4 regions of the Brevibacterium sp. 'Marine' genome follow, and region 4 is predicted to be linked to each of the others. Evidence: riboswitches for the same ligand, from Rfam matches in the RefSeq annotation. Region 4 holds a riboswitch; each other region holds the start of a gene.
The links. A riboswitch is a leader RNA that binds a small molecule or an ion and turns the genes downstream of it on or off. The one in region 4 is predicted to bind thiamine pyrophosphate.
Positions count from the first base shown of each region.

Region 1: linked by a shared signal. The riboswitch ahead of HF684_RS03740 (TenA family protein) and the one ahead of HF684_RS14000 (hydroxyethylthiazole kinase) in region 4 are both predicted to bind thiamine pyrophosphate.
Region 2: linked by a shared signal. The riboswitch ahead of thiC (phosphomethylpyrimidine synthase ThiC) and the one ahead of HF684_RS14000 (hydroxyethylthiazole kinase) in region 4 are both predicted to bind thiamine pyrophosphate.
Region 3: linked by a shared signal. The riboswitch ahead of thiO (glycine oxidase ThiO) and the one ahead of HF684_RS14000 (hydroxyethylthiazole kinase) in region 4 are both predicted to bind thiamine pyrophosphate.

Region 1 covers NZ_CP051626.1:869,667-872,943, reverse strand. Annotated here, with positions in the region: gene HF684_RS03750 (alpha-L-glutamate ligase) at 1-599, shown strand, start outside; gene HF684_RS03745 (uridine kinase) at 593-1,273, shown strand; TPP riboswitch at 1,317-1,423, shown strand; gene HF684_RS03740 (TenA family protein) at 1,418-2,107, shown strand; gene HF684_RS03735 (NAD(P)/FAD-dependent oxidoreductase) at 2,172-3,277, shown strand, end outside.
Region 2 covers NZ_CP051626.1:588,020-591,296, forward strand. Annotated here, with positions in the region: gene thiC (phosphomethylpyrimidine synthase ThiC) at 1-1,365, opposite strand, end outside; TPP riboswitch at 1,361-1,469, opposite strand; gene HF684_RS02590 (M18 family aminopeptidase) at 1,544-2,848, opposite strand; gene HF684_RS02595 (DUF1684 domain-containing protein) at 2,984-3,277, shown strand, end outside.
Region 3 covers NZ_CP051626.1:1,696,521-1,699,797, forward strand. Annotated here, with positions in the region: gene thiS (sulfur carrier protein ThiS) at 1-200, opposite strand, end outside; gene thiO (glycine oxidase ThiO) at 197-1,357, opposite strand; TPP riboswitch at 1,346-1,450, opposite strand; gene thiE (thiamine phosphate synthase) at 1,462-2,145, shown strand; gene HF684_RS07600 (2-dehydropantoate 2-reductase) at 2,142-3,107, shown strand; gene HF684_RS07605 (DedA family protein) at 3,061-3,277, opposite strand, start outside.
Region 4 covers NZ_CP051626.1:3,116,144-3,119,420, forward strand. Annotated here, with positions in the region: gene thiD (bifunctional hydroxymethylpyrimidine kinase/phosphomethylpyrimidine kinase) at 1-82, opposite strand, end outside; gene thiE (thiamine phosphate synthase) at 79-867, opposite strand; gene HF684_RS14000 (hydroxyethylthiazole kinase) at 864-1,793, opposite strand; TPP riboswitch at 1,781-1,914, opposite strand; gene HF684_RS14005 (DUF3800 domain-containing protein) at 2,175-3,068, shown strand; gene HF684_RS14010 (helix-turn-helix domain-containing protein) at 3,102-3,277, opposite strand, start outside.

The sequences.
Region 1 (3,277 bases), 1.9 Mb from region 4:
CTCCCCCGTTCATCACCAAGCACAATCAGGGCGGCAAGGGCCTCGGTGTGCGCCGTTTCGACTCCCTCGCCGAGCTCGAGGCAGCCGCCGATGAGTTCGCGCCCGGTGGCACGAATGCGCCGATCGACGGAATCACGCTCATCCAGGAATATGTGCAGCCGGCTCAGCCGTTCATCACCCGCGCCGAGTTCATCGGCGGACGTTTCCACTATGCGGTGCGCGTCGACGTCTCAGGTGGGTCGTTCGAACTGTGCCCGGCCGATGCCTGCGAGGTCCCGGGTGCCGGGGCCAGCCCGGACGTTCCCCAGTTCGCCCGTCGAAACGACGTCACGGCCGCAACCCCGCTCATCGCGCGCCTCGAGACGCTGCTCTCAGGTCTCGGCATCGAGATCGCCGGCATCGAGTTCATCGAAACCGCCGACGGCCGCGAGGTCGTCTACGACATCAATACGAACACGAACTACAACCCGTCGGTCGAGTCCGCCGAACTGTCGGCCGGCCGGCAGCCAGCCGTTGACCGGATAGCGCAGTACGTGTCCGACACCCTCGCCGAGGCGTCCCCGCCGTCGGTGTCCCCCGCCGGGTCCGCAGCGTGGTGAGTTCCCGGGCCCGAGTTCTGATCGATCTGCTGGCAGAGCTGCGCACCGTCCGGCCGGGGCAACGTGCCCTCATTGCCCTCGATGGGGTCGATGGGGCCGGGAAGACGATGCTCGCTCACGAGCTCGTGAAGTTGGCCAAGACCGCTGCGGACGTTCCTGGACAAGATTCCCACCGACGGGTCGCCGCCATCAGCATCGACGGCTTCCACCATCCTCGGGAAATCCGCTACGCCCACGGCAAGGGACCAGACACTTTCTATCGTCATTCCTACGACTACGAAGCTTTCGTCGAGTCCGTCGTCGAACCGTTTCGTCGAGGTGATGCGATCGTTCCAGCTGTGTGGGACGTCGACGAGGACGGTCCGCTGGCGCCGGAGCCTCGGAGTCTGCCGAAGGACTGCATCCTCCTCGTCGAGGGGATCTTCCTCCACCGTCCCGAGTTGGTGGGTCTCTGGGATGCGAGCATGTGGGTCGAGGTGCCGTTCGAAATCTCAGTACCACGCGGAAACGAGCGGTTTGCCGGAGGTTTCGCCGCCGATCCCGAGGCCGCGTCGAATCATCGCTACGTCGGCGGTCAGCGTCTCTACTTCTCCGAGGCAGCTCCGTGGGAGAAGGCAACATGGGTGCTCGACAATCGCGATCTGGATCGGCCAGTCCTGACCTGCCGGAACTGATTCGATCACTCTGGCAACAGTTCTTGTCGCGGGTGATAGTGTCGAAGTCCTACAGGGGAGCGCCGAGCGAGCCGGCGCTGAGAGTGCATATGCAGACCCTTTGAACCTGATCCGGTGAGCACCGGCGGAGGGAGTGGAATCGCAATGACCACCACAGACTTGGACACGTCGATCAGCGTGGCCGCTGACGGAGCGGTATCGGCACTGCTGCGATCAACCAGCCGGCAATGGGCGGAGGCCGTCGACCACCGGTTCGTCAGGGAACTGTTCGCCGGTACCGTCGACGACACCGTCTTGCGCGACTATCTGGTGCAGGACTATCAGTTCTTCGAATCGTTCCTGTCCATGCTCGGCGCCTGCGTGGCCCATGCCGATGAGCTCGACGCGAAGCTGCGATTCGCCCGACAGTTGGGCATGCTCGTCGCCGACGAGGACACGTATTTCGTCGATTCCTTCGCCGAGTTGGGAGTCGCGCCCGCCGCCTACCTCCACCCCGAACTGACCATACCGACGGCGGGCTTCCGCGATCTCATGGATGCTGCTGTCGCCTCGGCGTCGTATCCGCAGCTGCTCGTCGTCCTCGTCGTCGCCGAATGGCTCTACCTCGACTGGGCCGAGTCCCGTGAGGAGATGCCGAAGCGGCAGGTTCACCGAGGATGGATCGACCTCCACCGAGGCGAGGCCTTCCGCGAGTGGGTGCAGTTCCTCGTCGACGAGCTCGAACGTGTGTTCCCGACCGACGACGAGGGCGCAGAGGCCGAGACCCTGAACCGCACCTGGAATCAGGCCGTCGATCTCGAACGCGCCTTCTTCGACACCGCCTACGGCAGCTGAGCCGCACTCAGCCGCCCGGGACTGCGCATCTCGGCCGCCCAGCCCACTGGCCTAGACTGGCCTCATGAGCACAGGTGTTGATGCAGTCGTCGTCGGATCTGGTCCCAACGGCATGTCTGCCGCGGTCACTCTGGCCCGGGCCGGACTCTCCGTCGAGGTGTTCGAAGCTGAAGCCACGATTGGCGGTGGTGCCCGCACACTCGACCTCGGCCTGGCACCCGGCATCACCCACGACATCTGCTCGGCCGTTCATCCCCTGGCGATCGCCAGCCCCTTCTTCGTCGACTTCGACCTGCGCGCCCGCGGCATGGAGCTGACCACCCCCGAGATCTCCTACGCCCAACCCCTCGACGGGAAACCGGCCGCGCTGGCCTTCCACGATCTCGACGAAACGGTCGACCGCCTCGGCGAGGCGGGACCGGAATGGCGGCGATTCTTCGCCCCGTTGCTCGACCGTGTCGATGACGCGATCTGGCTCTCCCTCGGTGACAAACGCTCCGTGCCCGAGACCCTCCGCGATGTTCCCGGCATTGCGAACGTCGTGAAATTCGGTCTGCGGCTCCTGTCCCAGGCCAGCCCCGCGTGGAACATTCCGCTGTCCCACGAGTCGACGCAGTCCCTGTTCACCGGGGTCGCCGCGCACGCCATCGGCGGGCTGCCGGCGATGGGCACCGCGGCGACGGCCACGATGCTCTCCACGGTCGCCCATGCCGGAGGCTGGCCCTCCCCCATCGGCGGATCTCAAGCGATCATCGACCACCTCGTCGCCGATCTCGAAGCTCACGGTGGCACCGTGCACGCGAACGCCCCGATCACCCACGTCACCGACCTGCCCAAGGGCCGCGCCTACCTGCTCGACACCTCGGCGCTGAACGCCGCTCAGATCTTCTCCGGCCTGCTGCCGGCCCACGTCGACACGAGCCTGCGAACGTTCAAGCACGGCAACGCCGCGGCCAAGGTCGACTTCGTCCTCAATGGTCCGGTCCCCTGGTCCGACCCCGAGGTCGGCCGTGCCGGAACGATCCACGTGGGCGGCTCACGTGCGCAGATGGCCGCCGCCGAGGCGCAGGTGATGAATGGACGGATGCCCGACCATCCCGTGTGCCTCGTCTCCGACCCGACCGTGTTCGACCCCTCCCGCGAGGTGAACGGCCTGCGGCCGCTGTGGAC
Region 2 (3,277 bases), 1.6 Mb from region 4:
CATCGCCGTGCCGTAGCGGGCGATCTCGGTCGCCCCGATCGCCGAGGTGATGTGGTCGTATCCGGGTGCGATATCCGTGACCAGCGGACCCAAGGTGTAGAACGGTGCGCCGTGGCAGAGCTCCTGCTGGCGTTCGACGTTCTCCCGTACGAGGTGGAGCGGAATGTGCCCGGGGCCTTCGACCATCACCTGGACATCGTGGGCCCACGCACGTTCGGTGAGTTCGGCCAGTGTGTCGAGTTCGGCGAACTGGGCGGCATCGTTGGCGTCGGCGATGGACCCCGGTCGCAGTCCGTCGCCGAGTGAGAACGCGACATCGTAGCGGGCGAAGATCTCACAGAGCTCGTCGAAGTGGGTGTAGAGGAAGTTCTCCTCGTGGTGGGCAAGGCACCAGCCGGCCATGATGGACCCGCCGCGGGAGACCATCCCGGTGACCCGGTCGGCCGTGAGCGGAACATAGCGCAGCAGCACACCGGCGTGGACGGTCATGTAGTCGACACCCTGCTCACACTGTTCGATGACCGTGTCGCGATAGATCTCCCAGGTCAGCGCGTTCGCATTACCGTCGACCTTCTCCAGCGCCTGATAGATCGGGACGGTGCCGATGGGGATGGGGGAGTTGCGGATGATCCATTCCCGAGTGGTGTGGATGTCATTGCCGGTCGACAGGTCCATGAGGGTGTCGGCACCCCACTTCGCGGCCCACCGCAGCTTCTGCACCTCCTCGGCGATGGAGCTGGTGACCGCGGAATTGCCGATGTTCGCGTTGATCTTGACGAGGAATGCCTTGCCGATGATCATCGGTTCGGATTCGGGGTGGTTGATGTTGTTCGGGATGATCGCCCGACCGGCGGCGAGTTCGGCACGCACGAGCTCGACATCGCACTGCTCGCGGAGTGCGACGAACCGCATCTCCGGGGTGATGATGCCCTGCCTTGCGTAGTGCATCTGGGTGACCGTGCGACCGGTCTTGGCCCGACGCGGAACCGGTCTGCGTCCCTTCCACTGCTGCGACGGGGCACCTCGGCGGACGGCGGCACGACCGTCATCGGCGATGCGGTGGCCGCGGGCTGCGTACGTTTCGGTGTCGAGGCGATCCTCGATCCACGGAAATCGCAGAGCTGGAAGTCCCTCTTCCGGAGTGCTGCCCGGTCCGACGGTGCGGTAGACGTCGACGGGATCGTTGGCCCGGCCGTTCGAGTCCTCGAGTTCGATGCGGGTCACGGGAACGCGGATGCCGTGCTCCGTGTCGTCGACCCACGCCGGCGAATGCGTCGGATACTGCTCGAGGGTGAATTCGTCGTGCGAATCTGCGTCAGACGAAGTCGTGGCAGGGGCGGGTGTTTCAGGGGTGAATGCAGTCATCTGCAGTCCTCACTTCCTACGCCGGTATCAACCGGATCAGGTTCTACGGTCTCGGACGATGCAGTCCGATCTCAGCCCGTGCAGCGGGCTCCCGTGGGGTCGTGCAATTCGTATCACGATCGTCGTGGTGAGGACAACCGCGGTGTCGGCGGATTCGAGGCCCGCCGGGGGTGCGAGGTCAGCTGCCTTGGAGGAACGCCTTCGCAGCGGCACCGAGAGCGAGCACATCGGAGACCGCGACCATCTCGCGGGCCGAGTGCATCGAGTACAGGGCCGGACCCACGTCGACGGTGGTCATTCCCAGTCGGGTCGCGGTCAGCGGTCCGATCGTCGACCCGCAGGGCATCGCATTGTTCGACACGAAATCCTGGTAGTCGACCCCAGCGGCCGTGCATGCCTGCGACCACACGGCCGTGCCGACCGCATCCGTGGCGTAGCGCTGCTGAGCGTTGAGCTTGAGCAGGGGACCGCCGCCGAGGCGGGGGCGGACATGCGGGTCATGTCGTTCCGGATAGTTCGGATGAGCAGCATGCCCGGCATCGGAGGAGACACACACCGAGGAGGCCATCGACGCGAGATAATCGCTGCGCGTCGACTGCGGCAGCAAGGAGGCGACGATGCGTTCGGTGACGTCGGCGAGGAACGGGCCGCATGCTCCCGAGCGCGAATTCGATCCGATCTCCTCGTGGTCGAAGGCCGCGAACAGGGGGATGCCGTCGAGGCCGTCGGCATCGAGCTGGGTGAGCGCGGTGACACCGGCGTGGACGGACAGCAGGTTGTCCAGCCTCGGCGAGGCGAAGAACTCCTCGGCCGCACCGAAGAGGGCCGGTTCCTGAGTGGGGATGGTGTAGACATCGTGGCCGACGACGGTCTCGGCATCGACTCCGGCGGACGCGGCGAGCAGTTCGATGATGTCCGCCTCGGCGAGGTCGGCCAGGCCGATGACGGGAGCGGTATGACGCTGCTTGTCCAGGGTCAGCCCCTCGTTGACCTGACGGTCGAGGTGGATCGCCAGCTGCGGGATGCGGGCGATCGGTCCGGTGCGGGCGAGCACGATGCGGCCGTCGGCGAGGCCGAGACGACCGGCGAAGGCGAGCTCACGATCGAGCCACGAATTCAGCAACGGCCCGCCGTAGACCTCCACCCCGACCTGACGGGTGCCCTCAGCGGTGTACTCGCCGCCGGGTTTGAGTTTGAACGCCGGGGAATCGGTGTGGGAACCGAACACACGGAACCGGTCAGCCGCCTCGGTGACGGTGGGATTCATCCACGCGATGAGCGCGCCGTCCCGGATGACGTAGTGCCCGGTCCCAGGTGTCAGCGCCCAGGGAACGGACTCGTCGAGGTGGGAGAATCCGGCTTCTTCCAGGCGTTTCGCGGCGGTGGCCACCGCGTGATAGGAGCTGGGGGAGGCGCTGACGAAGTCGCCGAGGTCGGCCGCTGTCGTCGCGGCCCGATCCGGTCTCGGGAGTGATTCATTCATTTCCCCAGCCTATCGTTTGCGGTAGTTTGGAGGTGAAGAAGATCAGGTCTCAGACGCCGGGTTGCCACCGGGTCCGAGAATCAGGCGGGAGCAGCGATCCTGCTGCCGCACCAGCGACGGCAAGGAGTGTTCGACGTGAACCAGTTCGTGACGGAGTGGAACACCTGGCGCGACTCACGGAACTCGGCACTGGCGAAACCGTTCGGCTGGCTCAGCGTCGTCGGGCTGCACTGGCTCGAGGACGAATCGACCTGGACCGACGCCCCCGGCACCTTCACCGTCGACGACGGGTGGGTGACCGTGTCCCTGGACACCGGAATCAAGGCCGGTCCAGCGGCGGAGACGTTCGACCTGCTCAGCGCGGTCGGCGACGGCGGAGACGGTTCGGATTCGACTGGTTCCGGGGCTGGGACTGGGGGAGGTCCTGGG
Region 3 (3,277 bases), 1.4 Mb from region 4:
CCGGACCAGGCACCGCGACGGATGACCTCGCCGTCGACGGCCAGGGCCAGCCCTAAGCGTCCGCCGTCGGCCGGTGTCCCATCGGGATTCAGTTCCCGTCCGGTGACCTCGGCGATGAGGTCGAGCGCCGAGGTGGCACCCGGCAGCTCATGATGGTCGCCGTTGAGGACGATGGTCGGTGGGTGGTCGCGATCGGTCATGAGTTGCTCCTCATCGGGTAGGCGGTGGTGTGGTCTGTGGTGAAGCGGTGTGGGGACACGGACTCGAGCGTCCCGTCAGGAGGCCAGTCGGAGGCAGCACCCAGGGCGAGCTCGGCGCCGAGCCGGCCGCCGAACGGGGCCAAGAGGATGCCATGTCGGAAGTAGCCGGTGCTCACAACGCAGCCGGGATCGATGCGCCCGATCATCGGCAGGTCGTCGGGAGAACCAGGACGAGCACGGGTGGTGATGTCGGTGATCTCCGCGTCGAGGATGCCCGGGACCAATCGCTGCCCGTCAGAGAGCAGCCGGTGGATCGCCCCGGCAGGGGTGCCGGAGAGCCCGTCCTCACGGGAACTGGCACCGAGCACGATCTCACCGTCGGGGCGGGGAACCAGGTAGACAGGACGACCGTTGACCAACCCGCGGATGGTCCGAGTCAGCAGGGGAGTCGCCTCGGCGGGGGCACGCAAGCGCAGCACATCACCCCAGACTTCCCGGATCGGCAGCGGCGGGGCACCGGCGATCTCGGTGGTGGCGCTGCCGGCGCAGACGACCACCTGGTCGGCTTCCAACCGGCGGCCGTCTCCCAGTGTGACGCCGGTTGTCGCCGCACCATCCCCCAGCAGCTCGGCCACCCGCTGCCGGATGAGGAGCGATTCTGAGCCAGCCGCAAGAGCAGACAGCAGTCCCGCCGATACACGACGCGGATCGATCGAGTGATCACCGGGAATGTGCACAGCCCCGGCCACGGCAGGCGACAGCGACGGTTCGATATGGCGGGCGGCACTGCCGGTGATGAGCTCGGTGGCGAAACCCGATCGCGATTGTGCTTCGCGCAGTTCCCGCAGAGCCTGCAGATCAGCCCGGTCACCCGCACACACCAAGGTCCCGGCATCTGTGAAACCGAGATCGGTGCCGGCGGCGCTCGCCACCTCGGCGGCGAATTCCGGAAACATCTGAGCCGAGGTCCGCATCAGCGGATACAGGGGAGTCTGCCCCCAGACCACCTCGGCAGCGGGAGCGATCATCCCCGCGGCGGCATGGCTCGCACCCTGGGCGGGGGCAGGATCGATGATGGTGACATCGGCACCGAAACGGCGCAGATACCAGGCCGTGGACAGGCCGATGATCCCGGCGCCGACGATGATGACTCTCACAGCTACTCCCTCCGGCGGCATGATCCGCATCAGGTCTGACGGTCGGCTCTTACGCCCTCTCAGCCTCGTTGGGAGGCTCCCGCGAACTCCTCTACTCTATGACCATGACCACACAGATGCCACCGCGCACCGCAGCGCGGCAGACGAAGAGAGCCTGGAGGCAGGCCCGTTTGGCCGAAGCGTCGCTCTACCTGTGCACCGATGCCCGGACCGCTCAAGGCGACCTCGCCGAGTTCCTCGACGCCGCCTACCGCGGGGGAGTCGACATCATCCAGCTGAGGGACAAGAGCCTCGAGGCCCGCGCCGAGATCGCAGCATTGGAAGTCCTCAGGGATGTCGCCGCACGCCACGGCAGACTCTTCTCCGTCAACGACCGCGCCGATGTCGCGCTGCTGACCGACGCAGATGTCTTCCACGTCGGTCAAGGCGACCTCACCAGCAGTCAGGCCCGGGCCGTGCTCGGCCCCGACGTCATCCTCGGACGCTCCACCCATTCCCTCGAGCAGGCGCTCGCCGCCGAGGCGGACCCGGAAACCGACTACTTCTGCGTCGGGCCGGTCTGGGAGACCCCGACGAAACCCGGCCGTGCCGCAGTGGGGACGGCACTGCTGACCGCTGCCGCCGCGAAGGCGAGCAAACCGTGGTTCGCGATCGGCGGCATCGCGGCAGGGGAGAGACTGGACGCGATCCGGCAGGCGGGCGCGAACCGTGCCGTCGTCGTCCGTGCGATAACCTCGGCAGACGACCCCGCTGCGGTCGCACGGGTGCTCACGGAGGAGTTGGAATGACCCCAGCAGCTGACAGCACATCCACCGGACGCGGTGCAGGCGCCGACCTGTCGATTCTCATCGCCGGGGCAGGCGCCACCGGCGGAGCGTTCGGCACCTATCTGCAGGAAGCCGGGCGCGATGTCACGTTCCTGCTCCGGCAGGCTCGGGCGGCGACGGTCCGCGCGGACGGACTGCGCTTCACCGCTCCCGGTGCCGATCGGACGAACCAGGTCGATGTCATCACCGCCGAGGAGCTCAGTGCCTCAACGCGGACCTTCGACCTCGTCCTCGTCGCGGTCAAAGCGGGTGGACTCGACTCGGTCATCGACGATATCGGACCGGCTGTGGGAGAGCAGACGACGATCATCCCGTTCCTCAACGGCATGGCCCAGATCGAGAAGCTTCACAACAGGTACCCCGGGCAGGTGCTCGGCGGGTTCGTCAAGATCGTCGGCACGATCAGAGACGGAGCCGTCGTCCAGCTCACCGACCTTGCGGTGATGACCATCGGCGATCTTCACGGCGCGGCCGTACCCACGCGAATCTCCGAGGCCCTCGACGCCCCCGGATTCAAACTCCAGATCGTCGATGGAGTCATCGACGGGCTGTGGGAGAAGTGGACCTTCATCGCCGCCGCGGGAGTCGTCACCTGTCTGTTCCGCGCCCCGGTCGGGGCGATCATGGCAGCAGGCGGCAGATCGCACGTGCATGCCATCATCGACGAACTCGAAGCCGTGGCGGCCGCGGCCGGACACCCGGTGTCGGAGGCCTCTCACGACATGACGCTGCAGATGCTCACCGAGGACGGCTCTGCCTTCACCTCATCCCTCTACCGGGATGTGACGGCAGGGCTGCCGAGCGAAACGGAGCACATCCTCGGCGATCTGTCGGCCAAGGCAGAGGAGCTGGGAGTCGCGACTCCGCTGCTCGACCTCACGCTTGTGCAGCTGCGGGCTGGGGAAGCCCAGAAGCGGCTCTGACCTCGGCTGTGCCCGTGCGCAGCATCGCCAGATACGGCTCCTGCGGCTGAGTGTGTTGGATGTCGGACGAACTGTGGGCAGCGGTGAATGTGACCATGGGGACGCCATCGGCGACATTGAGGACGAGCAGCGTTTCGTAGCCGCCCGGGCCCAGAGAATGGGAGCTGCCG
Region 4 (3,277 bases):
TCTTGAGGTCGGCGTGGATTCCGGCGCCGCCGGAGGGGTCGGTGCCGGCGATGGACAAGGTGATCGGCGGGCGGGTCGTCACTGGTCGCTCCCGGTGAAAGCGGCGAGCAGCTCTTCGGCCGCCGCCTTCGGATCGTCGGCCAGGCAGATCGCCGAGACCACACAGATTCCGATCAGTCCACGTCCGTGCAGGTCGGGGGCACGGTCGGCGGTGATGCCGCCGATGGCGACGGCGGGGAGGCCGGCTTCTGCCGCCAACTCCCCGAGGCGCTCCGGTCCGATGCCGTCGGGGGCGTCGGCTTTCGTGGAGGTGTCATAGACCGGTCCGATGCCGACGAGATCGACGACTCCGGAGTTGCGGGCGGCGGCGAATTCGTCGCTGTCCGCGGCCGAGAGACCGATGAGCGGTGCCGCACCCAGGGCGGCGCGCACCTCGGCGACGGTGGTGTCAGTTTGGCCGACGTGGATGTGCACGGTCTCGCCTTCGTCGATGAGGCGGCGGGCCACCTCGACTCGGTCGTTGAGGACGACGGGGACCGTGCGGTCGGTGTCGCGGGTGGCGGCGTCGACTGCGGCGATGACCTGGCGGGTGAGCGAGTAGAAGGCTGCATCGTCGATGTCTTTGTCGCGGACCTGGACGATGCCCACTCCCCCGTCGACGGCGGCCTGCACGGTCTCGGCGACGCTGCGGCCGGCGGCTTCGCATTGCGCGGAGTCGGTGACGAGGTAGAGGCGCGTGTCGATTCCGGCGAAGCGGTCGGTCGCACCGGCGCGGTCGGTCACGGCGGCGCGGTCGGTCACGGCGGCGCGGTCGGTCACGGCAGCGCCGTTCGGGTTGTCAGCGATGTGGGCGGATCCGGCGGTCATGCCTGGACGCCTTCGCCGGCCGTATCGCTGACAGAGGTGAGCGTGTCGAGGCTGATTCTCGCCTCTGCGAGTCGGTCGCCGTCGACGGCGTGGAGTGCGTCGAGGAAGTTCACCGAGTAGCTTCCCGGCCCCTTTGCGCCGTCGGCCGCGAGTTCGCCGGCGACCGCGAAGTGTGCATGGGCGGCGATGACGGCTTCGAACCTCGCCGAGGCGGCCCCACCGTCGGTGGTGCGCTCACTTGCGTTGACGGCCGAGGCATCGCCGTCAGAGTCGGCGAGGCCTGCCCGGGCGGAAGCCAGGTAAGCGACGGTGACGGCGCCGAGTGAGCACCCGGTGCCGATGACGAGCGGCATGAACTCATGTCCGCCGGAGACGCGGGCGACGTGGTCGGCGCCGTCGATATGGGCGACGACGGCATCGGTGGGTCCGGAGACGGCGACGATGGCACCGGTTTCTCGGGCCAGCTTTGCGGCGGCGGGAAGGACGGCGTCGACTTCGTCGGTGGAGTCCACTCCACGACCGCCGAGTCCGACTCCGGCGAGTGCTGCGATCTCGGAGGCATTGCCGCGGATGGCGGTTGGGTGATCGGCGGCGGCGCGGCGGATGCGGGAGGTGCGGAAGTCGACGGCACCGACGCTCACGGGGTCGAGGACCCAGGGTTTGCCGGCGGCGTTGGCGACGTCGATGGCGGCATCGGCGGCGAGCAGCTGATGGTTCGAGGCGGTGCCGAAGTTGACGAGAACTCCGCCGGCGATTCCGGCGAACTGTCCGGCGTCGGCTTCGTGGTCGAGCATCGCCGGGGAGGCGCCGACAGCCAGGAGCACGTTCGCGCTGAACTGCTGCACGACGGTGTTCGTGATGCACTGGATGAGTGGATTGCTTGCGCGCAGTCGCGCATTCGCAGAACGCAGGTCGAAGTCAACCATGACGATCCCTTCGCTAGTATGGCCCAGATCAGGTTCGATGGGTGTTCTCTCAGCCTCGGTGTCCTCCGTGCGCAGCGTCTCGGTGCGAACGGATCCTCATGAGGCACCCCATGTCATTGGCTTCGACTGTATCAGCCTGTCCGGACACGGGCGACTTCCACAGTCACAAGGTCAAGCCGGGGAATGAGCGCCGATCCACGTTGTGCGCCATGCTGGCCGTTGAGTCTCCGTGCAAGACTGATTGCGCGGACCTCGGTGCTGTGAGATTATTGAGGTGGTAGCAAGGAGTTCACCTCCTAGAGCGCCAAGTCGCAAGCCCACGTCTCAGACGTGGGTTTTTGCGTTGGGCCTCGTGTCAGAGCCGCTGGGTAGAGTTTGCCCATGCTGCTCGCCTATATCGATGAGATCGGTGAACCCGGCCCTTACGTCGCCAAAGACCACCCGAGATTCAACACTAATCCCGTCTTCGGCTATGCAGGCTTCGTCATTCCCGAAAGCTCGGCTCGGAGGTTCGGTCAGATCTTCACAGCAGAGAAGCGACGCGTCTTTGCCAGCGAGCTTCGGGGCGTGGAGAACCCGGGCCGCTGGGAGCGAAAGGGCTCAGATATCTTCACCCCAGACGCTTGGCGAAGTTACGGTGAGCAGATCCGTGTCTTTCGCGGACTGATCAACAGGCTCGCAGAACTGAGCGGACGCGTCTTCTTCTATGCCGAACAGAAGGAGGTCGGCACCAGGAAGCAGGTGCGACTCTCCGATGAGCAACGCGAAGCTTCAGCTATGCGAGAGTCGGTCAATCGTCTCTGTCGTCACGCGGACAATTGCGGCGAGAATCTACTGATGCTGATGGACCAGATCAATGAGAAGCAACGGGCTGCAAGAGTAGCGACGATATACGCACACATATTCTCGCGTGCCCAAGAATTCAGGGAAATGAATGCTGCCATTGAGCCGCCCATGCACATCGACAGTGCTCTCAGCTCCAATATTCAGTTTGCCGATTGGATAGCAGCATCTGTCAGCCGAGCCATCGACTACCAACTCGAACGCGAATCAAAGTACGACTGGGTACCTCAGGCTCTCGGCAGCCACATGCACCATCGCATCACATACGAATCCAAGCTTCGCCTCTGGCAGAGTTCGCTGGGCGATCTGAACAACTTCGACGTATTCAAAGCCGAGAGGCCTTACCTGGATGGATTGCACACCGGGCCTATGAGTCCAGAAGATCTCGCGAAACTGCAAAAGGTCAAGCACGCTACTGTCAAACGAAAATAGTCCAAGTTCAGCTCCGCACTCCGCTGTGATGCCCTACTTCTGCCGATGCGCCCATTTCTCGTCGGGCATTCCCGGCCCTTTGGAGACGGTGACGATGTCAGGCTGCTGACCACAGGAGTCACAGCGAATCGAGCTGTGCACTTCGCCTTCACAGTCGTCGTGTCGGTAGATGATCGGCCTCCCGTTCGGCGCTTCCCAGCGATCTCCCC